DNA from 3 places in the Rhizobium sp. NFACC06-2 genome. Region 3 is predicted to be linked to each of the others. Evidence: predicted binding sites of a transcription regulator. Region 3 holds the regulator's gene; each other region holds the start of a gene.
What was found. The regulator PhoB, encoded in region 3, activates phosphate uptake and scavenging genes when phosphate is short. The targets are predictions, from matches to a motif close to TGTCATNNANCTGTCAT.
Positions count from the first base shown of each region.

Region 1: F3H58_RS01760 (BtaA family protein) is a predicted target of PhoB. The motif match lies at 5,665-5,681, and genes of this name have one in related genera.
Region 2: F3H58_RS00350 (ceramide glucosyltransferase) is a predicted target of PhoB. The motif match lies at 6,065-6,081, and genes of this name have one in related genera.

Region 1 is NZ_FMVA01000001.1:317,561-327,357, reverse strand. It holds gene metF (methylenetetrahydrofolate reductase [NAD(P)H]) at 1-824, shown strand, start outside; gene F3H58_RS01775 (lytic murein transglycosylase) at 1,291-2,517, opposite strand; gene F3H58_RS01770 (glycoside hydrolase family 25 protein) at 2,640-3,419, opposite strand; gene F3H58_RS01765 (class I SAM-dependent methyltransferase) at 3,655-4,374, opposite strand; gene F3H58_RS01760 (BtaA family protein) at 4,371-5,621, opposite strand; gene F3H58_RS01755 (lytic transglycosylase domain-containing protein) at 5,821-6,906, opposite strand; gene F3H58_RS01750 (LysE family translocator) at 7,043-7,678, opposite strand; gene F3H58_RS01745 (pyrophosphate--fructose-6-phosphate 1-phosphotransferase) at 7,731-8,942, opposite strand; gene F3H58_RS01740 (J domain-containing protein) at 9,262-9,797, shown strand, end outside.
Region 2 is NZ_FMVA01000001.1:56,457-66,253, reverse strand. It holds gene F3H58_RS00390 (ABC transporter permease) at 1-733, opposite strand, end outside; gene F3H58_RS00385 (ABC transporter ATP-binding protein) at 723-1,442, opposite strand; gene F3H58_RS00380 (efflux RND transporter periplasmic adaptor subunit) at 1,457-2,755, opposite strand; gene F3H58_RS00375 (hypothetical protein) at 2,993-3,148, shown strand; gene F3H58_RS00370 (DUF429 domain-containing protein) at 3,185-3,979, shown strand; tRNA gene F3H58_RS00365 (tRNA-Arg) at 4,010-4,086, opposite strand; gene F3H58_RS00360 (ETC complex I subunit) at 4,135-4,440, opposite strand; tRNA gene F3H58_RS00355 (tRNA-Pro) at 4,707-4,783, shown strand; gene F3H58_RS00350 (ceramide glucosyltransferase) at 4,837-5,979, opposite strand; gene F3H58_RS00340 (DUF982 domain-containing protein) at 6,193-6,462, opposite strand; gene F3H58_RS00335 (BON domain-containing protein) at 6,676-6,924, shown strand; gene F3H58_RS00330 (DUF192 domain-containing protein) at 6,991-7,473, opposite strand; gene F3H58_RS00325 (cold-shock protein) at 7,473-8,051, opposite strand; gene F3H58_RS00320 (VOC family protein) at 8,244-8,684, shown strand; gene F3H58_RS00310 (YcbK family protein) at 8,841-9,797, shown strand, end outside.
Region 3 is NZ_FMVA01000017.1:16,936-26,732, forward strand. It holds gene argF (ornithine carbamoyltransferase) at 1-914, opposite strand, end outside; gene F3H58_RS22480 (aspartate aminotransferase family protein) at 972-2,171, opposite strand; gene F3H58_RS22490 (GcrA family cell cycle regulator) at 2,603-3,136, shown strand; gene phoB (phosphate regulon transcriptional regulator PhoB) at 3,518-4,201, opposite strand; gene phoU (phosphate signaling complex protein PhoU) at 4,232-4,957, opposite strand; gene pstB (phosphate ABC transporter ATP-binding protein PstB) at 5,054-5,869, opposite strand; gene pstA (phosphate ABC transporter permease PstA) at 5,884-7,206, opposite strand; gene pstC (phosphate ABC transporter permease subunit PstC) at 7,203-8,687, opposite strand; gene F3H58_RS22520 (substrate-binding domain-containing protein) at 8,951-9,797, opposite strand, start outside.

The DNA.
Region 1 (9,797 bases), on a different contig from region 3:
ATCCCGAGATGGAAACCCAGCTCTGGGAAACGGTTGCCGAACTGAAGAAATGGAACCCGGATTTCGTGTCGGTCACCTATGGCGCCGGCGGTTCCACCAAAGCGCCGACGCTGGATGCGGTGCGCCGGATGATCGGCGACAGCCATCTGGCGACCGCTGCGCATCTGACCTGCGTGGATGCCAGCCGTGAGGACGTGCATCAGGTCATCGAAGAGTTTCGTAATGCCGGCGTTCGTCATTTCGTGGCGCTGCGCGGCGATCCCTCCACGGGCATCGGCACGGCCTACAAGCCGCATCCGGAAGGGTATGAGAACGCCGCCGCTCTGGTGAAGGGGCTGCGTGAAATTGCCGATTTCGAGATTTCCGTGTCGGCCTATCCGGAAAAGCACCCGGAAAGCGCAAGCGAAGCGGTCGATATCGATATGCTGAAGCGCAAGGCGGATAATGGCGCGACGCGGGCGCTGACGCAGTTCTTCTTCGATAATGACGTGTTCGAACGTTATATGGAGCGGGTGACGGCTGCGGGCATCACCATTCCGGTGGTTCCGGGCATCATGCCGATCCAGAACCTCACCCAGCTCAAGCGTTTCGCCGGCCGCTGCGGCACCAGCATTCCCGGTTTTCTGGATGAGCGTTTCGAAGGTTATGACGACGATCTGGAAGGTCGTGCCCGCGTGGCCGCGGAGGTTGCCGCCGAGCAGATCGCCGATCTTCAGCGGCGTGGCGTCAATGAGTTCCATCTCTACACCATGAACCGCGCGCCGCTGGTTGATGCGGTGCTTGAAAATCTCGGGCTGGAGCGTCTGCGCCGCAGCGCCGCCTGATTTTACCAGAGCAGATTACCGAGATGAAAAAAGCGCAGGTCCCTCAGGGCCTGCGCTTTTTAAACTCGTGTCATCTACGGTTCTTATCTGCGTTTGGTCTTCACGTCTCGTCAGATGAAAAGCATCATCGCTACGAACAAAAACGCCAAACCGACTGCCAAGGCATTGAGAGATTTTGTAAGTCCCATGGGTGCCTCCTCTTGTTGACAGGTTCGATAATATGACCGTTTTGTGGCAGTTGAAAAGCGGTTTTTGTGATGCAGTGCAGCACGTCTCCGAATGACATAAAAAAGAAATTTCTGTAATTATTTGAAAATAAAAGATTATTTTCTTATCACGCAGTGCTTCATATGTTTAAAAAAAGTAAATGACCGGGGTGTTATCCCCAGTCATCAGGTCGAGATTAACGCTTTATGCCTTGATTCCGTCCGACAGATTAAGGGCCGGAAGGCGCCGTTAAGATTGCTTAAAGCGCCTGCAGAAGTGCGGTCGAAGGCCAGCCATCGGCGGGCATTCCGAGACGCTGCTGCTCCTTCTGGATGGCGACGCGGGTGCCGGAACCGAGAATGCCATCCACCTTGCCGACATTGTGTCCGCGCGCCTCAAGCTTGGTCTGAAGCTCCTTCATGGTCGCGTCATCGAAGCCGGGCTCGGGATTGCCCTTGTTGTAGACGGGAGAGCCCATGAGGCGGGTGGCGAAATAGGCGGCTGAGGTCGTGTAGATGAACGACTGGTTCCATTCCAGATAGATGTTGAAGTTCGGATAGGTGATGAAGGTCGGTCCCTTGCGTCCCTGCGGCATGATGAGGGCTGCGGGCAGGGTGGCGAAGTTTCTGTTGCCGTCGCGCGGGGTGACGCCCAGTGCGAACCAGTCACCGGCGGTCAGCGGGCCGCCGAGGCCGGATTTTTCCCAAGGCAGGTTTTCCGGCAGCGAGACTTCCTGAATCCAGGGTTCGCCCTTCTTGAAACCGAGATGCTGGATGAACTTCGCAGCCGTCAGGATCGCATCCGGGGCGCTGCTCTTGACGTTGATGTGGCCGTCGCCATCGCCGTCGACGCCGAAGGCGATGATGTCCTTGGGCAGCATCTGCACCTGACCGATTTCACCGGCCCATGCGCCGGTATTGGTGGCGGGATCGAGATCGCCGTGCTGGACCATTTCGATCAGCGCCAGCAGCTGCGGGCGGAAGAGTTCCGGGCGGCGGCAATCATGCGAGAGGGTTACAAGCGCGTTGCGGGTGTTGAAATCGCCCTGAACGGCGCCGAAATCCGTCTCCATGGCCCAGAAGGCGGCGATGACGCCGGCCGGAACACCGAATTCGTTTTCGGCGCGGGCGAAGGTGGAGGAGAGTTCCTGAAGTTTCTTGCGGCCGATATCCAGACGGGCCTGGCTGACGGTGCGCTGGGAGAATTCCAGGAAGGTCTGGCGGAAGACGCCCTGTGCACGGTCACGCGAGAGCACCTTCGGGTCGATCTGCGCGCCGGCAAGCGCCTTCTGGATCGCGTCGGCCGGAATGCCCTTGGCAAGCGCGTCGGCTTTCACGCCTTCGAGGAATGCACCGAGATCGCCGCCGCAGGCAACCTGCTTGGGATCGTCAGGCGCGGCCACTGGCGGTGTGGCGAGGGCGGAGCCGGTGGAAAGAAGCGACAAAGCGGCGGCAAAAACGATGCTGCGCGACCGGAACGTGGGCATGGGAATTTCCTCGATAGGTTGTTAGCCCGCTTTACCCATATGTTTGCGACAAAAAAACGGACCGAATGATCTGACGTTGCAGAACAACGCCGATTTTTCAAAAGTGTTGCTTCTTGGCCGTGTTATTTGGCGGAAGCAATCCATTTCCGCCAGTTTTTCTCCGTTCCGGCAAAGACATTGATGTCGGTCGGACCGTTCACGCCGGGGACGACGCCGGTTGCGGTATATTGCCAGAAGGCCCATTTGCGATCTTCGTAAATCTTGGCCGGATGGGCGGCGACGGAGCGGACCCAGAAATGGTAATCCTTGAACTGGCCGACGAGATTGTCGCGATGGAAGTCGACCGAGGTATAGATGATCGGACGCTTGCCATAGTGGGCTTCGATGCGGTCGAGGAAACGCTGCATCTCGGCGCGAACGATGCCGGGCGCCGGGCGCGTCTTGCAGGTGGGCGAGGCCGGGTTCCATTCCACGTCGAGAACCGGGGGCAGGGTGACGGCCTCCTTCGGCACGTTGCGAATGAACCAGTCGGCCTGGGCGTCTGCTGTCGAACAGAAATAATAGAAGTGGTAGGGCGCGTGCAGAACATCTGCCGCCGCCGCGCTGCGCCAATGGTCGCCGAATTTCGGATCGATGCGGTCCGATCCCTCCGTCGCCTTGATGAAGACGAAGGACACGCCTGATTCGCGCACGGTCGGCCAGTCGACATCGCCATTCCATTTGGACACGTCGATGCCGTGCACCTCATGGCGGTGCGGGTTGTTCGTGCCGAAATCCTGCGGATCGGTATCGGAAAATTTCGGCCTGGAAACGGATGCGGTTTCCAGCAGGTCATAGCTGGTGGAGGTGCAGCCGCCGATCAACAGCAAAGCCGACAATAGTGCCGATAAACGCAGCCGCATTGAAACCCTGATGAAAGTGTTGCCCATCCCGCGGCCGCAAAACGGCGCGCCGTATCTCCCGATTTACGCATAACATGGTAAACAAGCGGTTATGGCAAGGGGCAAGGTGCTTTTTTGCATCTCGCAAGCCGCTGGATTTGAAGCGATCTGCGATTTTTACTGCTGAAACGTCGCCCGGCGGAGCCTTGAAGACTACGCCACAGGCGCGCAGGCGGGATTCGCAATCCGCCGGGAATCAGGCGTCGGCCAGGATGCGGTGGATTTTCGGCTGCTGCGCTTCGGCAACCGGAAGCGTGATGACAGCCCGCCAGGCATAACCCCGGGCGATTTCCTCGAATTCGAGATTACCGTCAAAACGGCCGGCCATATTGGCCAGAACATAGCGGAGATTGGCGCGGGGCGTGACGTGGAAACGGGTGAGCCAGGCTTGCAGAAGGGTGCGGAACCACTTCGGCAATTGTTCCTGCTGGCCGAAATCGACGATATGCAGCGAGCCGCCGGGTTTCAGCGCCGTGAGCGCCTGTTCGATCGCCTTTTCCCAGTCCGGTATCATCGACAGCGCATAAGGGATCATGACGCGGTCGAAGCCGTCGGGCTGGCCGAATTCGGAGGCGCGAAAAGCAGTGGCATCGGCCACGCGCAGAATGGGGCGTTCCGCCTTGCCGGCGAAATTTTCGGCTGCGGTCAGCAGCATTTCGGCGGAAATGTCGAGGCCGAACAGTCTTGCCTGCGGAAATTTGCGGCTGGCCAGCAGCAGGTTGCGGCCGGTGCCGCAGCCGACTTCCAACAGCGTGCCGCCCTTCGGCACGTCGAGGCCGGAAATGGTCCGGTCACGGCCGAGAAGGTAATATTTGCGGGTGATATCGTAGATATGCCGCTGGTGGCGATACATGCGGTCCATCAGGCTCGCATGCGCGCTATCTGCAAGGCCCACATTCTCGCCGATGGTTTTCATGCCATAGCCCTCTGATAGATATGGAAGCCGCCGTAGATGGCCGAGCGGTCCATGGCGTTGAGCTCGTTGGAGCGCTCTTCGAGATAGACCCACTGGTTGCGGATATCGGGCGAAAGCCGGCCTTCGATGACGCTCTTTTCGGCCGCGGTGCGGAAGATGACGCGCGCACTGGGCGCGGCGGTGCGGCTGATCTGCGACCACAATTCGTTGAGCTGCGTGTCCGTCATCCAGTCCTGCGCATCGAGGAGGATATAGCGGTCGACGGCGCTTGCCGGCTTTCTGGAGAGAAGCTCGGTATAGGTGGCGTGGTGAACCGCGACGCGTGCCGTGTTGTTGCGGATCGTCTCGTAATATTCCGGCTTGAGATAGGCGGGCAGCGCGCCCTCATGCGGCTCGGGATAACGGCGTGCAAAGGCCTGCCAGGCGAAATAATTGTCGCTGAGCGGGAAGTTGCAGGCGAGCTTTTCCAGCCGTTCCTTCAGCACGGATGCGACCGTGCCATTGGCGGAAAGGCTGGCCAACTCGTCATATTGCCGGGGCGGGATGCCGAGGCCGAAGAGCGAGCTTTTGCGCTTCGTCAGCCAGCGCACCACCGGCTTGTCGAACAACGGCGCCACCTTGCTGTCGAAAAACTGGCGCTGTTCGTCCAGCGTGCGGGTCTTGGCCATTTCGGTCAGCTTTACGCCGTGCAGCCGGGCCATGAGATGGCCGACGCCGATGAAGCGGCCGAGCAGGCCGGTGCGATAGATGTTCCTGTCGAAGACAGAGATGCGGCGGCGGCCGGAAAGGGTGCGCTTCGACCAGTAAGCCTTGGTCGTGGCGTCGAGATGCTCGGCGATGAAGCGGTCGTAACCGTGGCTGTTGCTGCGCGTATTGGCGCGGCCGAAGTGGCGCACCACGTCCTGATGGGCGGGCAGATGGCGGAAGGCGGCGAGCTTCAGCTTGTTCAGCGCGATGTGGTGCGGGTTGAGGTCCACGACATCGATGCTGGCCGGATTGCGGGAGAGATAGGCCAGCATGTTGCAGCCGCCCGAGCCGATGGTGACGATGCGGTGACCTTCGCCAAGCTCCATCGCTTCCATGTCGATTTCCGGGTCTTCCCATATCTGCGGATAGACGAGGCCGGAAAAGAGGACGCCGAAGAAGCGCTCGGACAGACCGCTTTTGGAGAGTGCCTTGTGCTGGAGCAATGCGGACTTCAGTTTCGTGTTCTTGCTGAAGCCGGTCTTGGGTGCCGCACTCGTCATATGTTCACCTCTCAGTCGATTGAGAGGCGTCTACAGCCGTGACACTACAATTTGATGACAGGGGCTGTGGGCAAAGCCGGGGAATAGGGCTGTCGGTGGAAAACCAGCCCGCGCCGCCCAATCAGGATGACGAAATGAAAACACCCGGCGGCTTAAGAAAAGCCGCGCGGTTGCATTCGCATAACGGAGCCGGAGGCAATCACTTGCGCAAAACGTGCAGCATGCCCTTGCGCTTGGCGTCGTAATAATAACCGCGCGCATAAAGCCGGACCGCGTTGTCGCGGTCGTTGCCGGCCACAACCCATGCGCCGCGCAGATATTTGACGGCGTATTTGAGGTTGGTTTCGGCATCGAAAAGGCCGGAGGCGGGGCCATCGAAGCCCATGGAGCGGGCCGTGGCGTGCCGGATCTGCATCAGGCCGAAATTGCCGCTGCTATAGGCGCCGGGATTATATCGGCTCTCGCGCTGCACGACGCGGTGAACCAGATCTTCCGGCACATCATACATGGTGGCGTATTTGGTAATGAGGCCGCTCAGCTTTTCGCGTCCGGCCGGCGCGGAATTGAGCGGCGCCGTCATCGATTCGTTCTGGCGGATGGCGGCCAGCGCGGCGTTGGTGGGACCGGCGGCATAGGCCAGAACCGTGCTGTCCGGCTTCGGCAGCGGAATGACTTTGCGTTCCGCCGTCAGTTCGGTGCCGATGGAGGGCGAGCCGGGCGGCGGCGGTGCGGGCGGGAAGCTGCCCTTGACGGCAACCACCTGCGGCAGATCGGCGGCGGCATTATGGGTAGCCGGCTTGACCGCCACGTCAGCCGTTTCGATGGCTGCGGCCGCCGGAGTGGCGCTTGTCGGTGCCAGCGCCGTGGCCGTGGTCGGCGGAGATGTCGTCACACCAGCTTGGGCGACTTCGTTCTGCTGCGGCTGCATCTGGGCGGCTATGGCTGCGGCTGCAGCAATTTCAGAAGCCGGCGGCAGCGCCACGCGTCCGCCCTTGACGGCGACTGCGGTGGGAAGTGCTGTAGGCTGGGAAGGGGTTGTGGTTTCGGCGGTCTGCACCGTTGCTGCTGCTGCCGGGGTCGCGCCCGCTGCTGCTTCGGCCGTTGCCGGCTGCGCCGATGTCTGCGCAGGAGTGGTCGCGGGATTGACTGTCGCGATCGTCGGGCCGTTCGGCCCTTCCTTTGCGGTATATTCGACGCTGGTACATGCGCTCAATGCCAGTGCCAGACCCACGGTGGAAGACAGAAGAAGTGCACTTCTTCCGCGGAATTTGCCGGAATTTCGCATGTTGCCGCCTTCGTTATGCCTGTCTTTCGATACCCCCGCGTCGAGCGAAGCAGGCAGTGTCCCGTCGCGCCTTCATTAACCTATTGTAAGGATAGCGGCAAGCCGGGACGTTTCTCCCCGGCTTTCGGGCGGTTTTTCAGGCGGCGATGCGCCTGTATCCGGCGCTGACGGCGCGGCCGGAAATGAAGTGAGTGCGGTATTTCGGCCGGATTTTTTTATCGCCCGACATGCGGCGCACAATCGCCAGAGTAGGCCCGGCAAACAGCGCCTGCGCGGTCAGAATCACCAGCGCCAGAAGCAGGATGGCGGCCTGCGCCATGGCAAGCGTTTCAATTGCATTGCCGGAGGTGGACACGAATTGCGGCAGCAACGCCAGAAAGAAAGCGAAGTAGCGCGGGCGCAGGGCGGCAATGGCGTAACAATCGCGGAAAATACCGCTCCAGGATTTGCCCGGCAGGTTGTCATTATCGGCATTGGCGGCCTGGGCGGCAGGCGTGGCGAAGGTCCACAGGAGGAACAGCATCAGCCAGCCGATGCCGGCCCATTGCACGATTTCCACGAAGGATTGCGGCAGCCAGGCGAGACCGGCCACCGGAATGGCGGAAATCGTCATGGCCGTGACAATGCCGAGCGCGCCGCCGATGACGGAGGCGAAGACCGTCTTTTTGCCGCGAATGGCGGCATAAGAGGCAACAGAAAATACAAGGGGAGAGGGGAGTGCGAACACAACGGCACATGCTGCACAAAAAATCAGCCAGGCCTGTCCAGACATTCTCTTCCTCCTTGCCCTCCCTGTCGCCGTATTATTTTAGCCTATCGTAAAATCAGGCCGCTGTGAACGGCTGACCGACGTGTTCCATCACTTCGGTAAACCATTTTGCAGAGAGGTCGAAATGCTTTCCGCCCTTGATACGCGGAAACTCGATGGTCCGCAATTTGCCATTCTGGCCTTCGTCATGGCCGGTGACGCCGGAGACCTTGTTGAGCGCGCTTTCGACGGCGAGATCGACCATGCCCTGAATGAGGCGCAGGTCGTCGCTATTGGCGGCGGCGGAGCGGGCGAAATAGCCTGATTTCTGCACCATCGAGCGTTCCGCACCGATGAGGCTGGCGAACTGCTTCTGGAACCAGCCGCCGACATTGATGGTGTCGATCTTCACATGGCCGAAAGCGTCGCGCTTGACAGCCTCGCCGGAGGCTTCGCGTTCGGCGACGATGGAATCGAGGCCCGCACCTTCGGAAACGAACAGCGTGACATAGCCGTTCCTGTCCATGATTTCCTTCAGGCGCTCGGCTTCCGCCTCGATGTCGAAGGCCATTTCCGGCAGGTAGATGCCGTCGATGTTCTTCATCTGCGTGTTCATCATCAGGCCTTCGACATATTCATTGCCGCTGGTCTTCTGGATATAGGCACGGGCGGTGGCGGCCGTCAGCCAGCCGCAATGGCGGCCCATGACTTCGTGAATGACGAAGGTTTTCGGCGCTGCGCTCTGTTCGTTGCTGACATTGTCGAAGAAGGAGGCGCCGACTTCGGCGGCCGTCCAGGCGCCGAGCGACTGCTTGATCGGCACCACGTCGTTGTCGACCGTCTTCGGCAGGCCGACGACGGTGAGGTTGTAGCCGTTGGCGCCGAGATAGGCGGCGAGGTCCGCAGCCGTCGTATTGGTGTCGTCACCGCCGATGGTGTGAAGAATGGTGATGCCGTCAGCCGCCAGCCGGTCAGCCGCGACGCGAAGCGGATTGTCGCCTTCCTTGACCAGGCCGCGCTTGGCGCAATCGGCTGCATTGGTGAGCTTGACGCGGCTGTTGCCGATCGGCGAACCGCCGTAACGGTGCAGCAGATGCGCCTTTTCCCGCATATCCCTGGTGATCTCGATGCGATCACCCAGAAGCACGCCCTGATAACCCGAGCGGTAAGCGATGATGTCGATCTCGGGCGCGATGTCGCTGTAACGCTCGATCAGGCCGCCCACGGCCGAAGAGAGACAGGGCGCAAGGCCACCCGCGGTCAGCATTGCGACTTTCTGTTTGGCCATCATGGCTCTCCTTTTCACATATACCCAAAGACATGTCTGGCAAATGGATGCGACAGCCGCGTGTAGGTGTAAAGTGAATTTATGAAGAAAAACGCCGATTTCTCGCGGTTTTTCAGCGGCTTGAGCAAAGTGGCGGAATATAATCGTTTCAATCGGCATAGCCGGTGGTCGGCTTCCCGCCATCTGTGGAAAACTGTCGCGTCATCGTCTGGCGCGCTCTTGTTCCTGAAGCAAAACTGTCGCAAAGATGAATAAAAGTTAATGCCGCCGGCCCGCTGGACATATTGCATTCGCGGCAATATCCCGTCATGCTTGTCGCATGATGTTCGATTTCGCCTGTCTGCAAATTTCATCCCTGTGGGAACGGCTGCTCGGCGCAATCGGCGACGCGGCAGGCGGTGCGCTCGGGCGCGTGGTGGAAGCCATCCGCACCCTTTTCGAGGGCGATCCGGAAACCCGCCGCAAGGTTTCCTTTTCCGTGGCAATCATCGCGCTCTCCGCCAAGATGGCGAAGGCCGACGGTGTCGTCAACGATGCGGAAGTGCGCGCCTTCCGGCAAATCTTCGATTTTCCGGAAGAAGAAGCCAAGAACGTCGCCCGTCTTTATAATCTCGCCCGTCAGGACGTTGCCGGTTACGAAGCCTATGCCGAGCGGCTTGCCGGTCTGTGCGGTTCCGGACATGCCAATTGCGAGATGCTGGAAAGCGTTATTGACGGCCTGTTCCACATCGCCAAGGCCGATGGGCTGATCCATGAGCGGGAACTGGCCTTCCTCGGCCGGATCGCGGAAATCTTCCGTATCACCGAAGATCACTTCGAAACGATCATGGCGCGGCATGTCCACATGGACGGGCG
Region 2 (9,797 bases), on a different contig from region 3:
CGCGCAGCAGGTTCTGCAGGTCGCTCTGCACCTTGGCGGTGGAGACGCCGTCCTGCGCCGAGACCATGATCGAGGAAATGGTGGTGGTGCCGCCAATGCGCCGCTGGTGGATTTTCAGCGGCATGATGATGGTGTCGTCCTGATCGTCACCGAGGCCGGACTGGCCTTTTCTGGCGAGAACACCGATGACGGGGCAGGAGATGTTGCTGACGCGGATTGTCTGTCCGACAGGGTTCTCCGCCCCGAAGAGCTCCTGTCGCACGGTTTCGCCGATGATGCAGCCGATCTGGCCGCCGCGATCTTCGGCAGGCTGGAAGTCACGGCCGAGCGCGATGGTCCAGTCCTGCGCGATCAGATAGTCGTTCGTAGTGCCGATGACGCTCGTCTGGTGGTTCTTGCCGCCGAAAATGACGGTTGCCGCAGCGCTGCGGTTTTGCGGCGCGACAGCGCGGATGCCCGAGATTTGGTTGCGGATGGCCTCGACATCGCGGTCATCGAAGCGCTTGGCTTCGGTGCTGGCGCGGCCGGGTCCGAACTGGCCGGGACGCACGAACAGCATGTTGGTGCCGAGCCGTGACAGTTCCGATTTTACCTGCTCTGTCGTGCCATTGCCGATGGTGACCATGGCGATGACGGCGGCCACACCAATGACGACGCCAAGCACGGTAAGGAAGGAGCGCAAAAGGTTGCGACTGATGGCACGCAGCGCAAGACGCGACGTTTCAAAGAACATCCGATGTCTCCTTTTCATCCGCGGCGCTATCGGAGGCGAGGTGGCCGTCCACAAAACGCAGCAGACGCCCGGCATAAGCGGCGATATCCTCCTCATGCGTCACCATGACGACCGTAATGCCCTTGTCGCGATTGAGCGAGGTTATCAGTTCCATGATTTCGACGCTCGTCTTCGTGTCGAGATTGCCGGTCGGCTCGTCGGCCAGAAGCAGGGCGGGGCGGGTAACGATGGCGCGGGCAATGGCCACACGCTGCTGCTGGCCGCCGGAAAGCTCCTGCGTGGTGTGATCTTCGCGGCCTTTGAGCCCCACCTGCGCCAGCGCCTCCATGGCGCGCTCCCGACGCTCCGAGGCCTTCATGCCGCGATAGATCAGCGGCAACTCGACATTTTCGACGGCCGATGTCCGGGAGAGAAGATTGAAGCCCTGAAAGACGAAACCGAGCATGTGCCGGCGCAGCAGCGTCAGGTGCTCATTGTCGAAGCCGCTGGTCGGCACGCCCTGGAAGAGATACTCGCCTGCCGATGGCACATCCAGACAGCCGATGATGTTCATCGAGGTGGATTTGCCGGAGCCTGACGGCCCCATGATGGCGACGAATTCCTTTTCACGAATTGAAAAGCTGACGCCATCGAGCGCGCGGATCGTCGCTTCGCCGCGGCCATATTGCTTGACGACGTCACGAAATTCGATGAGCGGCGGCTGTTCCAAACGGATGCCCTCCCTCAGCCGGCGTTGCGCGCGGTGGCGTCGGTAATCACCTGGTCGTCGGCCTTCAGCTCTCCCGATTTTACGACGGTATGCTGGCCGTCGGTGGAGCCGGTTTCGATGGCGACGGAGACTGGCGTATTGTTACGCAGCACCCAGACCGTCCTTTTGGCCTGCGCGGCTTGGCCGGCATCGCGGTTCTGCGAGCGGCCCATGCGCGGCGGGCGAAACAGGCTCATCAGCCCGCCGCCACGAGAGGCGGATTCGCGCGGCGGCGTATAACGAAGCGCGGAATTCGGCACCAGCAGCGTATCCTTGATTTCTTCAACGATGATATTGGCGGTTGCCGTCATGCCGGGGCGCAGCAGCAGCTCTTCATTGTCGACGGTTAATATGCCCTTGTAGGTGACCACATTCGACACGGTCTCGGAAGCGAAACGCACGGTCTCGATCTCGGCCGGGAAACTGCGGTCGGGATAGGCATCGACATTAAAAGTGGCCTTCTGCCCTGTCTCGACCTTGCCGACATCGGCCTCATCCACGGACACCTGCAATTCCATATGGCGCAGATCGCCGGCGATGGTGAACAGCACCGGGGCGTTGAGCGAGGAGGCGACGGTGGCGCCCGGATCGACGCTGCGGGTAAGGATGACGCCATCGATGGGCGAGACGATCTTGGCCTTGCCGAGATTGACCTCGGCGAGCCTTAAATCCGCTTCCGCCGAAAGCACGGTCGCCTCGTTGACTTCAAGCGTCGCGGCAGCCGCATCATGGGTGAACTGCGCGGCGTCCAGATCCTGCTGGCTGGAGACCCGGTTCTGCACCAGCGATTTCAGGCGCTCCATGGAGGTTTTGGCCGAGCCGAGATCGGCGCGCGCCTTCAGCACATTGGCCTTGGCGGAAGCAAGCTTGGCGCGGGCGCTCTGGACATCGGCTTCGAGCTTGTTGGTATCCAGTTCCGCCAATACGTCCCCGGCCTTGACCGGGCTATTATAGGTGACGTTGACCTTGCGCACGGTGCCGGACAATTCGCTCGATATATCGACCTGATCCGTCGGCTGAACCGAACCGGTGGAGGTGACGATGACCGAGAGATCGCCCTGACGCGCCGCTTCCGTGGTGTAGCTATAAGCGACGCCTGCCGCCCGTGACTGGTAATAATAACCAAGGCCTCCGCCAATCAGCACAATGGCTGCTGCGGCGTAGAGATACCGACGCGACTTTTTCTTGCGGCTGTTTCTGTTCGTTCCCAGAATCTCGCGCAGATCGGGCTGGCTGTTTTCGGTATCGCTGCCACTCATATTGGCGTCATTCATTCTCGTCACCCGCAAAGTCCAAATTACCACAGAGGGTTGTCGCCGCTCTCCGGTTTGTCCGTCCATCTGTCGCCGTTGTATTCCTCTGATTGTGGGAAGTGACATAGCTTGCCCCAAGGGTGAAGTGAAAACTTGGTAATATTTATGATAGTTCTGGTCTGCTAGAGATAAATCCGGGAAGATCGATGCCATAAACGCGGCGGAGCTTTCAGCAGCGATAGTCAGGACGAAGATAGAATGAACGACAATGTGGTGAAGTTCCGCAAACCGGTGCCGCCGAAAAAGCCACGCGAACCGCTGGGACCGAGAGCGAAGAAGGCTCTCACAATTGCGGCTGTCATTGCGTTTTTCGTGGCGGTGTGGGGGTATTTCACGTTGATGGGGCAGGGGTGACGCGATCCCGCGTGCGACGGAATCCGGACGTGATGTATGACGGCGATATTGGGAATTGACGCTGCCTGGACGGCGACCGAGCCGAGCGGCGTCGCGCTGGTTGTCAAGGATGGCTCATGCTGGCGGCTGCGCGCGGTTGCCCCCTCTTACGATCATTTTCTTGCACGACAATACGAGGCATCAGCCCGTAGTGACCGCCCTCGTGGTTCGATTGCACAGGCGACAGAACTTCTAGATGCCGCCGAAGCGCTTGGCGGATGCAAGGTCAACCTCGTCGCGGTTGATATGCCGCTTTCACATGGCCCGATAACGGCTCGACGCGTTTCGGACAACAGGGTTTCCTCGGCTTACGGTGCCCGCCATTGCGGCACGCACACCCCGAATGCTCTTAGGCCGGGCAAGATAAGCGACGACCTCAAAATCTCCTTCGAACACGCAGGATATCCACTCCTGACGACGGAGGTCTGCGAGCGCGGTCTGCTTGAGGTCTATCCCCACCCCGCATTGGTCGAGCTGACGCAATCGGAGAAGCGGCTCCCCTATAAACACTCGAAGATCGGCAGCTATTGGCGATCAGACACCATTCCCGTTCGGCGAACGAAACTGGTTGAAGTCTGGCGTTCGATTGTGGCGCATCTCGATGCCCGCATTGGCAATGTCGCGGATGCTCTCACGATTCCCCCGATCGACGCGCGAACATGGGAAATGAAGGCCTTTGAAGACATGATGGATGCGGTTGTTTGCGCCTGGATTGGCATCTGCGTTCTGGAGTGCGATGCCATCTCTTATGGCGACGAGACGTCCGCAATCTGGATTCCGGCAGTGAAGTGAAGGTTTGCGCCTCGGAGGGAAGGTGGAAGGTGGCGACCCCTGCAGGACTCGAACCTGCGACCTACTGCTTAGAAGGCAGTTGCTCTATCCAGTTGAGCTAAGGGGCCGTCATGCCGGGCAATCGATGCTCCGGCAAAAACTTTGATCGTCGTGTTTCAGTGCGTCCAGGGCTGGGTGCGGTTGAAACGGAAATTGTCGGTGTAGGAAACCACCTTGCGGGTCGCTTCCTTCGGCTGGATGACGCGGTATTCGATGCCCTTGCGCTGGGCATAGGCTTCGGCCTGTTCCTGCGTCTCGAATGTCAGCTTGAGCTGCTGCTTCATGTCGGAACTGGAGGTGTAGCCCATGATCGGATCGATCTTGCGCGGAACCTCGGCGTCGAATTCCAGAACCCAGACATTGGTCTTCGCCTTGCCGGATTGCATGGCGGTTTTTGCAGGGCGGTAAATCTTCGCAGACATGTCGAAACTGCTCCGGTTGGACAGCGGGGCGAAACGCCCCGAATTATTCATCACGTACCTGAATAGAATAACCAAATCGTGTCAGGAACGTTGAATTTGAAATGGACTGACTTCAGGTGAGAGTCAAGACGATTATCCCCTTGCCGTCCGATCCTGCGCCATCGTTTCGAGGTTACATTTTGCTCATCGGGGCCGTGGCTGAACAAAGATGAATTTCCCTGTTGCGGACTGCGGGTGAACCGTGTATTCCCCAGCCATCGCCTCGGCGGAGTGTAGCGCAGTCTGGTAGCGCATCTGGTTTGGGACCAGAGGGTCGGGAGTTCGAATCTCTCCACTCCGACCATTTTAAAGCAAAACATCAGCTTTCCGGCGTAACTTCTTCCAAACAGCTGTGATTTATTCTGCGGATGGACCGGCCAGGGTGCTCTCTGCCGTGCCTATCGTCATGACATTGCCGCGCCATGCCACCGCGCTGCCGATCCAGCTTCGCGCCCAGACGACGGGCATGATCATGTCGCGGGCGATCATCGCCGGCAGCGTATGGAGCGATACCGGCCAGCGGTTGAGGGCTGCAAGCGCAAGTTCCGGCATATACATGAGGGCGAGGACGGCAAAGGCGGTTGCGGGGAGGTTCACATCCATCATGGCGGCGGCGGCGAGCGCGAAGAGAAGCGGGGGAAGCGCGCCGGTGAGGATTTCGGGCGCGAAATATTGCGGGAAGGTCACGCGTCGCAGCCGCGCCCAGCGGGTCTGGCGCGACCAGATCTCGCCGGCATGGCGCTGGCCGAGCGGCTGTTCGAAGGGGGCGCTGACCAGATGCACCTTGCGCCCGGTGCTTCGCACCAGCTTCGTCGAAGCGGCGTCTTCGGCGATTTCAGCGGCCAGCGCGCGAATGCCGCCATTGTCTTCCAGAAACGGCTTGTTCCACAACATCGACTTGCCCTGTGCGAAACCCATGCCGATGGCTTCCGCCGCATATTGCCAGCGTCCCTGCGAGCCGTTGAGGAAGGCGCATTCCACATGCGCCCAGAAACCCGCAGGCCGGGAGCCAAGCGGCGGCGAGCAGACGAGCCCGCTATCCTGCCGCCAGGCCGACATCATGGTCGCTATATAGGATTTCGGCATCAGCACGTTCGAATCGGCCAGGATCACCCAGTCATGCCGGGCGGCCCGCCAGCCCTTGACGCAATTGTTCAGTTTCGGATTGGCGCTGATGCGGTCATCGCCGATGAGCAATTGCATGGAAACTAAGGGGAAGGCGGCTTGCGCTTTGCGAACTTCCTCGATCACCGGATCGAATTCATCGGCGACGCAGAACAGCAGCTCATAATCGGGCCAGTTGAGCTCGAAGGCGCGCGACAGCGTCAGAGGCGTGAAGTTCTCCACGCCGCGCAGCGGTACCACAAGCGAGACAGGCGGCTTTTGCCGGACGAGATCGTTTTCCGTGTCCCGTCTCGTCAGTCGCCAGCCGGCCAGAACGATGCCGAGAAGATTGAAGCTAAGGAGCAGAATTGCGCAAAGGGCAAAGACAGTTTCCATGCTGGCCAGTTCCACTCCCAAGCTTTTGGCGGTCTGCGCGCCAATCGATTCCATGGAATTCGTCTCTGCCGATTATAACGTTTGCGTGACAGTTACATGTCATTATCGGCCGGTGTGCAGGCTGCGCCGTGCATGGAGGCGTCGCAGAGGCCGCGCGCAAAAGAAAAAGCCCTCCGCATGGAAGGGCCCAATCGTCACGACGGTCGATGAATTTTAGTGGACGTTCAGGATGTGGGCATGACTGCTTGCGATGAGAAACGATTCCCGTGCTTTCTCGATGTCGCATCTGCCGGCGATGGCATCGAGGCAGTTCCTGCGCGCCTCTTCATATTCCGGCCCGTGTTCCTCGGGCCAACGATACATCAGCATGTCCAGCGCCACCAGCGGGCTGTAGATTTCCACCGCGACGCACAGCGGCAGGTGGATTGCCACCGGCTTCATCCACGAGGCGTGGTGACACGGCTCCGTTCTGTTAATCAGCATGTCATTCTCCTCCCTGTTTTACCTGCCTTGAAGGCCTTTCACACTCCCATGCGCGAAATGCCCGCCTCACGAAATGGTTCCCGATCACCTAAAATGTGATCGATCAGGGGGTTCCAATTTTCCAAGATGAATGGAAGATGAACAAATAGATGAACCGGAGATGAACAAAACCGCCCTCAGGGCGTTGTTATGTCCATAAGAAGGAGAACGCATATGTTCAATTTGTCAGGCATTCAGGAAAGCTTCTTTGGAGACCGCATGGCCGGCGTATGCCAGGCAATCACGTCGGCTCTGGCCTTCGAATCGGGTCTCGAAAAGTCGCGCATTTCCGCAACTGTCGAAAATGACGTGATCTATCTGGAAGGCACGGCCGATTCGGTCGAAGCGATCGACATCGCCATCAACCTTGCCGCTTCCATTTCCAATTGCCGGATTCTGAGCCATATCGAGCCGGTCTACTGAATATTGCGTCTGAATGAGCCGGGCGAAACCTCGTCCGGCTCATTCAGACGCAATAACGCGGCAACGTTATTTCCGGTTGCCGATTTGCGCGCTGCGAACCACATCGCCCGGCTTGATGCCATAGCGCTTCGCAGTGCCGCCATTCAGTTCAAGCACAAATTTTACTGGCCCGCGGGAGCTGATGATCGCTTCCGAATGCGGAACCGCGTTTTCGTGAATATGGGTAATGCGGCCGTCACGGCCAATGAAAAGCATGTCGAGCGGAATAAGCGTGTTCCGCATCCACATGGCGACGTCACGCGGCTCACCGAAATCGAACAGCATGCCGTTTTCAAGCGGCATGCTCTTGCGGAACATCAGGCCCTGTTCGCGCTGGGCGTTGTTCAGCGCCAGTTCGGCAGTGAAATCGTGGCTCTTTCCCCCGGCGGTTTCAATCTGCAGCGGTTCAGAGGTGAATGTCTGCTGTTGCTGGGCCTGGGCGGCTCCGGCGAGCGTGAAAAAAAGAAGCGCCATAACGGCGCTTTTCACCATATGGGGCAGGGCGGACATCAATGCGACATCCCGATGGAAACCGGGTTGTCGGGGTGGATTTCCGCCGCCATCAGGCCCTTGTCGCCATCGCCGTAACGCACCAGCACCACCTGGCCGGGGCGAAGCTCCGTCAGGCCGAAACGGCGCAGGGTTTCCATATGCACGAAGATATCTTCCGTTCCTTCGCCGCGCGTCAGGAAGCCGAAACCCTTGGTGCGGTTGAACCACTTGACGATGGCGCGCTCGAGCCCGCTCGAAGGCGTTACCTGCACATGGGTGCGCACCGGCGGCAGCTGCGAGGGGTGAACGGCGGTCGACTGGTCCATCGACAGGATGCGGAATGCCTGGAAACCGCGGTCGCGCCGCTGGATGAGGGCGACGATGCGCGTGCCTTCGAGAATTGTCTGGTAACCGTCGCGGCGCAGGCAGGAGACGTGCAGCAGCACATCCTGCGTGCCGTTGTCGGGCACGATGAAGCCGAAACCCTTGGCGACATCGAACCACTTCACGACGCCGGTAATTTCGGTCAGGTCCACGGCATCGCCCGAAAGGTCCTCGACATCGACTATCGTTTTCGATGACATCCTATCAGCCATATCCTGCCAACCCCTCGATTACGCGCCATACACCGGTCAACTGATTCCTGTGCGCCAGATTAACATCTTGGTAACGGTTTCACGCAAGCCCTAGTTTTTGATTTACGCAGCTGCTTTTATGTCGCCGTCCTTGTCCGGGGCTTGCCATCATGCGTTTAACGGCTCCGGACCCGTGTAATGGAGAGGAAGAACATGCGGTATCTGCACACAATGGTTCGCGTCAAAGACCTTGGCGAATCACTGAAATTCTATAGCGACCTGCTGGGTCTTGAGGAAATACGCCGAATCGAGAACGAAAAAGGCCGATTCACTCTGGTGTTTCTTGCGGCGCGAGACGACATTGCTGCGGCGAAGGAAAACAAGGCGCCGTGCCTCGAACTCACCTATAACTGGGATACCGAGGATTATACCGGCGGCCGCAACTTCGGCCATCTGGCTTACGAGGTCGACAATATCTACGATTTCTGCGCCCGGCTTCAGCAGAACGGCATCGTCATCAACCGGCCGCCGCGTGACGGGCACATGGCCTTCGTGCGCTCGCCGGATGGTATTTCCTTCGAAATTTTGCAGAAGGGCGAAAGCCTCGCACCAGCCGAACCGTGGATATCTATGCAGAATACCGGTTCCTGGTAGGGATTTTCCGGTGAGCAGCGGCGTTTTCGGGTGCTCTTGCCTTGTCCCGAGGGGATGAGGCATAGTCCGCGAATCGAAACGGCCAGTCCCGTTTTGGGGAAGCACACGCGCCCGTTCCCGTGCTGCTGTTGGAAATGCAAGATACGGAGGCCACCCATGACAACTGTCGAGAGAGCGAAAGGACGTCTGGTCCGTCAGCGTCTTGTCATCGCGGTTTCGCTGCTCGGGCTTTCCGGATGCGTTTCGGCAGTGACCGACGATGAGATGGCCGCCGCGACCAAAAAGCCGGAAATCTCCGCACAACAGAAGCCGCAGACCGCGGCTTCAACTGCTGCGGCGGGTGCGCAACAGGGACATTATGTGGATCCGGCCGTGGCATCGGCGGCCGGAGCGGCCGCACCAGCCCAGCCGCAGGCGTCGGGCGGCCCGGCGCAGGCCTATGGCGCTGCCCCTGATATCGGCGGATTGACGACGCAGCCAACGGCGATTTCCGCAGGAACGACAAGCATTTATTCCACCGCATCCGCAGCGGCAGCGCCCGCCGTTACCGCAGGGGCGCCGGGCACGGCCGCCGCTGCGGGCGCTCCTACCCAGAGAATCGTTCCTGCCGTCAGCAGCGTTTATTCTGCGCCGGTGCAGGCGGCGCAGCCGCAACCGGTGGCAGCGCCGGCTCAGGTCCCGCCAGCCGCACAGGTGCCGGCGGAACAGCACAGCGAAAATCGTCAGCCGGCATCCGTACCCGTGCCGCAGTCGGCATCGGAACAGCTTGCGGCCGTTGCCGCGCAACCAGCCGTGGACGCCAGGGCGGCGGGCGAGGGGCAGGAAAGCGAGGGTAAGGGCGTGACGCTTGCGGCGTTTTTCGCCGGTGCGGCCAAAAAGCGCCTGCCGAAAATGATTGAAAGCGGCACGGCCGGCAATACGCAGGTCGCCGCATTGCCCGGCGTTTCGGACGGGACGATGGGCATTGCCCTTTCCGGCCGCTCGATGATGTCAGACGAATTCGATGACGCCCATCTCGATGAAGAAGATGACCAGCCGACCGGCCTGATGAAGCTCGCTTCGCTCTCCGGCCTCACCCGCGTTGCTCCGAACGGGCTTTTCCTGCAGACGGAC
Region 3 (9,797 bases):
ATGACGCCCATGCACCATGCGATGATGGACTTCTGCGCGTGGAGGCGGTTTTCCGCCTCGTCGAAGACGACGGATTGCGGACCGTCGATCACGGCATCCGTCACTTCCTCACCGCGGTGGGCCGGCAGGCAATGCATGAACAGCGCGTCTTTTTCCGCCTTGGCCATCAGGGCTTCATTCACCTGATAGGGCTGGAAGATGTTGTGGCCGCGCGCCTTGTGTTCCTGGTTCATGGACACCCAGGTATCGGTAACGACGCAATCAGCACCCGCAACGGCCTTGTCGGCGTCGTGGCACAGCATGATCTCGCCGCCATTGTTGCGCGCCCAGTTCAGGAACTTGTCATGCGGTTCGGAGCCCATCGGCACGGCCATCGTCATGCGGTAACCGAAACGGGCCGAGCCTTCGACGAAGGAATGCAGGACGTTATTGCCGTCACCCGTCCAGGCAATGGTCTTGCCTTTGACCGGGCCGCGATGTTCCTCGAAGGTCATGATATCCGCCATGATCTGGCAGGGATGCGTGTCGTCCGTCAGGGCGTTGATGACCGGCACGGTCGCGTGTTCGGCAAGCTCCAACAGGCGCGAATGATCCGTCGTGCGGATCATGATGGCGTCGACGTAACGCGACAGCACCTTGGCCGTATCGCCGATCGTTTCGGCGCGACCGAGCTGCATTTCCGTACCGGAGAGGAAAAGCGTCTCGCCACCGAGCTGGCGCATGCCGACATCGAAGGAGACGCGGGTGCGGGTGGAAGGCTTTTCGAAGATCATAGCCAGCATTTTGCCGGCAAGCGGCTTTTCCGCCGTTCCGGCCTTCGTGGCCGCCTTGCGTGCGCGGGCATCGTCAAGAATTGCCCGCAGGTCCTGCGAGCTGACGGCCGACAGGTCAAGAAAATGTTTAGGTGAAGCCATTTCAAACTGTCCCATGCTCGCGAGCCTCGGGGAAGAGGCCCGCCCTTTATTGTTTCCTCAGGCGATTTTTGCCTGTTTCGCTGTCAGGGAAGCGGCGGCCGCTTCCACGCGTGACAGACCCTCGCGGGCCTCTTCCGCCGTGGTGACGAGCGGCGGCAGAAGACGGATGACGTTGTCGCCCGCCGGCACACCCAGCAGACGCTCGGCGCGCATGGCCTGCAACAGCTCGCCCGATGGAACCTTGGCCTTGATGCCGAGAAGCAAGCCTTCGCCACGGATTTCCTCGATAACGTCAGGATAACGATCCTTCAGCGAAGCAAGGCCCTGGCGGAAGACCAGCGCGACATCACGAACCTTTTCCAGAAAGCCCTCGGAGAGGACGACGTCGAGCACGGCATTACCGACAGCCATGGCCAGCGGGTTGCCGCCATAGGTGGTGCCATGCACGCCCGCCGTCATGCCGGAAGCGGCATCCGCCGTCGCAAGGCAGGCGCCGAGCGGGAAACCGCCGCCGATACCCTTTGCAACCGCCATGATATCCGGTGCAACGCCCGTCTGCTCATAGGCAAAGAGCTTGCCCGTACGGCCAACGCCGGTCTGGACCTCATCGAAAATCAGCAGCATGCCATGCTCATCGCAGAGCGACCGCAGCAGCTGCAGGAATTCCTTGGCTGGCGCGCGAATGCCGCCCTCACCCTGAATGGGCTCGATCAGAAGCGCGGCCGTCTCGGCCGTGATGGCGGCTTTCAGCGCATCGACGTCACCGAAGGGCACCTGGTCGAAACCTTCGACCTTGGGGCCGAAACCTTCGAGATATTTCTGCTGGCCGCCGGCGGCAATCGTCGCCAGCGTGCGGCCATGGAAGGCGCCTTCGAAAGTAATAATCCGGAACTTTTCCGGATGCCCCTTGGAATAATGATAACGGCGCGCGGTCTTGATCGCGCATTCCAGCGCTTCCGCGCCGGAATTGGTGAAGAAGACCTTGTCTGCGAATGTCGCTTCCGTCAGGCGCTTTGCAAGCTTTTCCTGGCCCGGCACTTCATAAAGGTTCGAGACGTGCCAGACCTTCTCGGCCTGGGTCTTGATCGCCTCAACGAGGTGCGGATGGGCGTGGCCCAGCGAGTTGACCGCGACGCCGGCTGCAAAATCCAGATATCGTTCGCCGCTTTCCGTGAACAGCCAGACGCCCTCGCCTCGCTCGAAGCGCAGGGGGGCTCTTGCAAACGTATCGAACAATGGCGCGGCGGCTTCGGCCATGGCTGTATCACTCCTTGCGCGGATGCGCTGTCAGACGGTTGTCAATAGGCTTTCGGGGTTATCCCTTGCCTGAAAATCAAAAATGCCGCCTCGCGGCGGCAGGGGCACTATTGTCACTTCGCCTGCCGATGTCAACAAAAGTCCGCGTTTCCCGGGCTTCTCAAGCCCTAGTAGGCGGCGGCGAATGAGGCCCAAGGTGTTGCCTTTCAGACTCAACTCGCCAGCAAGTTGGGGAAAACCGGAAAATCGATTCGAGATGATTCCCGCGACTCTTGCCACGGAGTCTGCGTGGCACTAGGTTAATCGCTAATTACTAGACTGCATTGCGGCGGAACTAGTCACCAAAAATCAGGCAGAAACCACGCTCGCGGCACGCCCGCGAGACGGAGAGGGATTCTGCCGACATTATACGCGACGAGCGGAGAAGCGGCATGAACTGGACAGACGAACGGGTCGAAAAACTCAAGAAATTGTGGTCCGAGGGGCTTAGCGCCAGCCAGATAGCAGCACAGCTGGGCGGTGTGAGCCGCAATGCCGTCATCGGCAAGGTCCATCGCCTCAACCTGCCGGGACGCGTGAAGGCCGGCGGCCCGGTTACTTCGGCGCGTTCCGCGCCCAAGCGCACCGCTGCCCCTGCCCCGCGCGCGACAAATTTCGCGACCCGCGTCAGCGCAGCACCTGCACGCGCCTTGAACCGCTCGAGCGCGGCAACGGCGCTGCACGAGGAGATCGATATCGAGACCGCCGAAGTTCTCGATTACGTTCCCTCCAAAAATGTCGTGACACCGATTTCCCGCCGCCTGACGCTGACGGAACTGACGGAGCGCACCTGCAAGTGGCCGGTCGGCGATCCGCTGAAGGATGATTTCCATTTCTGCGGTTGTGAAGCACTGGAATCTTCGCCCTATTGCAAGTTCCATGCAAAGCTTGCCTACCAGCCGGTAAGCGAGCGTCGCAAGGCTTGAGTGTTGCGGCACGCATTCGACACTCAAAAACTACGGGCCTTCGGGCCCGTTTTTTTATGGCGGAATCCAAAGTGGTTCAGACGCGGAGCCCGCGTTGTTTAAGAGGCGCTCCCCATCCCTGTTCTTGCGCATTCTCCGGATGCAAAAACCGCGATAGGCCCTTGCGGCAAATGCTCTGAATTCGTCGGCGACGTGCCGCGCCTTCCTACTGTCAGGTTTCACCGCGCAATCCGGCTTTCAGCAGACCGTCTGTCACCTTCAAAAGAACGAGGATACGCACGTGCGGAAGGTTCAAAATCGAAAGGCCCGACACCGTTCCGGTCTCGGGCCTTCTGATTTTTAGGGAATTTACCCCGAGTGAAACCATTGGTTTCGGTTTTCTCAGGCTTCCATTGAATATCCGGCGCCACGCACGGTGCGGATGACATCCTGCATGTGGGAAAAATTGAGCGCCTTGCGCAGACGTCCGACATGCACGTCGACGGTGCGCTCATCCACATAGATATCGTGACCCCAGACGCCATCCAGCAATTGCGAGCGGGAAAACACCCGGCCGGGAGAGGTCATCAGGAATTCCAGCAAGCGGAATTCCGTCGGGCCGAGGCGCACTTCGCGGCTCTTGCGGTGAACGCGATGGGTCTCACGATCCAGTTCGATATCGCCGCATTTCAGCACCGAAGACAGAACCTCGGGGCGGGCGCGGCGCAGCATGGCCTTGACGCGGGCCATGAGTTCCGGGGTCGAGAACGGCTTGACGACATAATCGTCGGCGCCGGTGGCAAGACCGCGAACCCGTTCGCTTTCTTCGCCGCGCGCCGTCAGCATGATGATGGGCAGGCGCTCGGTTTCCGGCCGCATCCTGAGCCGACGGCACAGTTCGATACCGGAAACGCCGGGAAGCATCCAATCCAGGATAAGGAGGTCCGGAATACGTTCCTGCAGCCTGATTTCTGCCTCGTCTCCACGGGGTATCGTGTCGACGTCATATCCCTCAGCCTCGAGATTGTAACGAAGCAGGACGCTCAGCGCTTCCTCGTCTTCCACAACTGCAATCTTGGGCACCATATACTAACTCCGCAAGCCGCTGCCTGTCTGTTACTCGGTCACCGAACCGAGGGTGTTGGAACTGTCGTCCTTCGGACGCTCGCCTTCCGGCTGGCTGCCGGTGGTCATGTAATAGATCGTCTCGGCGATATTGGTGGCGTGGTCGCCGATACGCTCGATGTTCTTGGCGCAGAACAGAAGATGCGTGCAGGTGGTGATGTTGCGCGGATCTTCCATCATGTAGGTCAGAAGCTCACGGAAGAGCGACGTGTACATGGCGTCGATTTCTTCGTCGCGCTCGCGAATGGCATTGGCCTTCTCGGCGGAACGCGTGGAATAGACGTCCAGCACTTCCTTGAGCTGCACCAGCGCCAGTTCCGACAGGTGCTCGATGCCACGGGCGAGCTTGCGCGGCACGCCGGTGCCGGCAACGGCGATGACGCGCTTGGCGGTGTTCTTGCCAAGGTCGCCGACGCGCTCAAGGTCAGCTGCAATACGCAGGGTGCCGATGATTTCGCGAAGGTCTGCCGCCATCGGCTGGCGTTTGGCGATGGTGACGATGGCCTTGTCGCCGATCTCGCGCTCGGCGTGGTCGAGGATCGCATCGTCGGAAATGACCTTCTGGGCGAGCGCGGCATCGGAATTGACGAGCGCACGCACGGCATCGGCGCACATCTGCTCCGCAAGACCGCCCATTTCGGCGATGCGGCGCGTCAAAAACTTCAATTCATCGTCATAAACGGAAACGATGTGCGAATGGGTCGTTGTCTGTGTCATGGTCTAGTCCTCCGGCTTGGCCTGCATGCGCGTACCCGGAAGCGGGCACGGCAGAAGCACCAGTCTTGTTCGGTTTCGATAAAGCACCGGCCGGGATCAGCCGAAGCGGCCCATGATGTAATCCTGCGTGCGCTGGTCGTCCGGATTGGTGAACATCTTGTCGGTTTCGTTTTCCTCGACAAGATGACCAAGATGGAACATGGCCGTGCGCTGGGAAACACGCGCCGCCTGCTGCATGGAGTGCGTGACGATGACGATGGTGTAATTGGTGCGCAGCTCGTGGATCAATTCTTCGACCTTTGCGGTCGCGATAGGGTCGAGAGCCGAGCAGGGCTCGTCCATCAGGATCACTTCCGGGCTGACGGCAACGGCGCGTGCGATGCACAGACGCTGCTGCTGACCGCCGGAAAGACCGGTGCCGGATTCGTGCAGACGATCCTTAACCTCGTTCCAGAGACCCGCCTTCTGCAAGCTCTGCTCGACGATCTGGTCCATATCCGCCTTGTTGCGGGCGAGACCATGGATGCGCGGACCATAGGAAATGTTTTCATAGATCGACTTCGGGAAGGGGTTCGGCTTCTGGAACACCATGCCGACGCGGGCGCGCAATTCCACGACGTCAATCGCCTGGTCGTAGATATCGTCGGTGTCGAGCGTGATCTTGCCGGTGACCCGGCAACCGTCGATCGTGTCGTTCATACGATTCAGGGTACGCAGGAAGGTGGATTTGCCGCAGCCGGACGGGCCGATAAGCGCGGTCACCGTATTTTCCCGAACGTTGAGGTTCACGTCGTAAAGCGCGCGCTTTTCGCCGTAATAAACCGAAACGTCCTTGCCGATCATCTTGTATGAGACTTCATTCATTTTCTTGTCCAGCGCCTTTTCAACTGCTGCTTCCGACAACATGTTCATTGCTCAAGCTCCCTCTACCAGCGCCGTTCGAAGCGGCGACGCAACAGGATTGCGCCAACATTCATGACGATGAGGAACAGAAGCAGGATGATGATAGCGCCGGATGTCCTTTCGACAAAGGCGCGCTCGGCTTCGTTCGCCCACATGTAAATCTGCACCGGCAGGGCCGTGGACGGATCCATCGGCGTTGTCGGATAATTCGCAACGAATGCCACCATGCCGATCAAGAGCAGCGGCGCCGTTTCGCCCAGCGCGTGGGCGAGACCGATGATGGTGCCGGTCAGAATGCCAGGCATGGCGAGCGGCAGCACATGGTGGAAGATCGTCTGCATCTTGGAAGCACCGAGGCCGAGGGCTGCGGCGCGGATAGACGGCGGCACGGCTTTCAGGGCTGCGCGCGTCGCGATGATGATCGTCGGCAGCGTCATCAGCGTCAGGACGAGGCCGCCGACCAGCGAGGCCGAGCGCGGAAAGCCCATGAAGTTGATGAAGACCGAGAGGCCGAGCAGACCGTAGACAATCGAAGGAACGGCCGCGAGATTGTTGATATTCACCTCGATAAGATCCGTCAGACGGTTCTTCGGGGCGAATTCCTCGAGATAGATGGAGGCCGCAACGCCAATCGGCAATGACAGCACCAGCACGATCAGCATCATGTAGAAGGAGCCAATCAGCGCCACACCCACACCCGCCGCTTCCGGACGGCTCGACGCGCCGTTGACGAAGATGCCGGTATTGAAATGTTTGCCGAGCTGGCCACTTTCGGCGAGCTGGTTCATCCAGCCGAGTTGCTGGTTCGAGATACGGCGATTGGCTTCATCCGCCGTCAGGTCGACCTGGCCCTTGAAGGCGCTGTCGACGTCGCCAGACGCCAGCAGCGTGACAGTGCGCGTGGTGCCGATGACGGCGGGATCGGCGACGACGATATCGCGAAGCTGCGTGCGTACGCTGTCCGAGATCAAGAGGTTGACGGCGCGAAGACCGGCGCGGTCCGTCGGCGCAACGCCAAGGACCTTGGCGACAGCATCGCGGGCGATGACGGGATAATTGGCCGTCATCAGCTTTGTGGGATTTGTGGCCCGCTCATTTTTCGGATCGATGATCTGTTCCGAGAATTCGACCGGAACGGTGATCATCGTCTGCTGGAAGGCGGTGTAACCCTTGGAAACCACCGAGAAAAGCAGCAGGAAGAGAAAGATGAGGCCGAAGGAAATCGCTGCCATGCCGTAGGCACGGAAGCGGCGTTCGGCGGCATAGCGGCGCTTGATGCCGATATCACGGCGCGTGGCCTTGTTAACGGCGCTCGCGCCGGCTGCGGGAGAAACGATGTCGGTCATTCATATTGCTCCCGGTATTTGCGCACGATATAAAGCGCGTAGATATTCAGGCAAAGCGTGATGGCGAAAAGCGTGATGCCGAGTGCAAAGGCAACCAGCGTCTGCGGCGAGGTGAATTCAAGGTCGCCGGTGAGCTGGCTGACGATCTTGACCGTCACCGTGGTCATGGGTTCGAAGGGATTGAGCTGCAGGCGGGCAGCAACACCGGCCGCAAGAACCACGATCATGGTCTCGCCGATGGCGCGCGAAGCCGTCATCAGTACGGCGCCGACGATGCCGGGAAGAGCGGCCGGAATAATGACCCTCTTGATCGTCTCGGAGCGCGTGGCGCCAAGACCGAGCGAACCGTCACGCAGCGAGCGCGGCACAGCGGTGATGATGTCATCCGACAGCGACGACACATAGGGAATGAGCATGATGCCCATGACGAAGCCGGCGGTGATGACGCTCTGCGCCTGGATGAAGTTGGCGTAGTTGCCCGTCGCCAGACCGTTGATCTGCGTGGAAATGTCTCTGAGGAAAGGACCGACCGTCGTGAGCGCGAAGAAGCCGTAGACGATGGTGGGAATGCCGGCGAGCACTTCAAGCAGCGGCTTTGCCATGGAGCGGAAGCGCGGCGAGGCATATTCCGCCATGTAGATCGCCGAGAAGAGACCGACCGGAACCGCAACCAGCATGGCGACAAAGCCGATATAAAGCGTGCCGGCGAGCAGCGGGATCAGGCCGAACTGGCCGGAGGAGTCGGTGGCGCCTGCCGCCGCAAAACGCGGATCCCAGACCGTTCCGAAAAAGAACTGGTGCGCCGGAACCATGGTGAAGAACTGGATCGCCTCGGTCAGCATCGAAAGGACGATGCCGATGGTCGTGAGGATGGCGATGGACGAGGCGACGAGCAGGGCCGCGAGAATGACTTTCTCGACCTGGTTGCGCGCCCGGAAACGCGGCGCGATTGCACGCAGCGCATAGGCGCCGCCGCCGAGCGCGGCCAGCAGCACAACGGCGATCATCGCGATACGGCTGGTGGAGGTCATGCTGTTGAGCGTGTGGGCGGCATCGACCATGAACCGCTCGGGATCGCCGGCGATTGCAACACCCTTCGATGCCAGAAGCGGCCGGACCGCAGCCGTATCGGCCTCGACCTGCGCGGTTTCCTCCGGTGTCAGCCGCTGGAGGCCACGGGCGATGGAGGTCACCATACCGTAGGTCAGGCTCTGCTGCGCTTCGGATTGCGCCCGGACATCCTCGGGGAAACTACTGCGCACCGCCGAAGTGACGAGCAATGGGCTGACAATGAGCCAGGCACAGAGAATGAACGCCGCGGGCAGCACCGCCCAGACGACCGCGTAGGAACCGTGATAACCAGCACGGGAATGCATGCTGGAGGGGCGACCGCCAGACAGGGCAACGGCACGGCGGCTGCCGAGCAGATAGCTGCCGATGCCGATGAGCGCCAGTATCAGCAAAAGGATCGATGTGTTCATTAGAGTTCCCTCGGCGTGCCTCAAGAGCACGGTGCGATATCGGGCAAATCAAAAAGTCATCAAAACGAGACCGCTGGACCATCCCATGATGCCTGCCGCCTGACTGTATCATAGTCTGGCAAGCGTCAAGGTTGATACATCCTATCCATCTGTAATCCATCGACAATCATGTGGATGGCGATGAGTAGGAACTGTCAACCGCGGACGACGGCCCAAGCGAAGCCGAATGAGGGGCACGGCAAAGCCGCACCCCTCTTTCTTCATTACATCGTGGAGCCGGCCGAGAACTTCGAGCGGATTTCTTCGCGCTCTGCGTCCGGAGCAGCAACCAGGCCGTAGTTGGCGAGCGGGGAATCCGGGCCGATCATCTCGTCGGAAACGAAGAACTCGACATATTCCTTAAGGCCCGGGATAACGCCCAGGTGAGCCTTCTTCACGTAGAAGAACAGCGGGCGGGAAACCGGGTACTTGCCGCTGGCAACGGTTTCGGTGGACGGAACGACGCCCGAAACGGTCGCGACCTTCAGACGGTCAGCGTTGTTTTCATAGAAAGCGAGGCCGAAAACGCCGAGACCGGTCTTGTTGGCGTCGATACGAGCAAGCGTTTCGGTGTAGTCGCCGTCGATGTCGACTGCAGCGCCGTCCTTGCGGACTGCAATGCACTTGGCAGCAGCCTGCTTGGCGTCAGGGACCAGTGCCTTGATGGCGTCGGTCGCCTTGGCTTCCTTGCAGCCGTCAGCCATGATCTTCTCTTCGAAGACTTCGCGGGTGCCGTGCTTGGAACCCGGGATATAAGCAGCGATCGCTACGTCAGGCAGTTCCTTGTTGATTTCCGACCACTTCTTGTAAGGGTTGGCAACGAGCTTGCCGTCCTTGACGACTTCAGCGGCGAGCGCAAGGTACAGATCCTTCGGCTCGAGCTTGATGTCCTTGTTGGAAGAGTCCATTGCGAAGACGATACCGTCGTAACCGATCTTCACTTCCTGAACGTCGGCAACGCCAGCAGCCTTACAGGCGGCCAGTTCGTCGCTCTTGATCTTGCGCGAAGCGTTTGCAATGTCGATGGTGCCTTCGCCGACGCCCGAGCAGAACGCCTTCAGACCGCCGCCC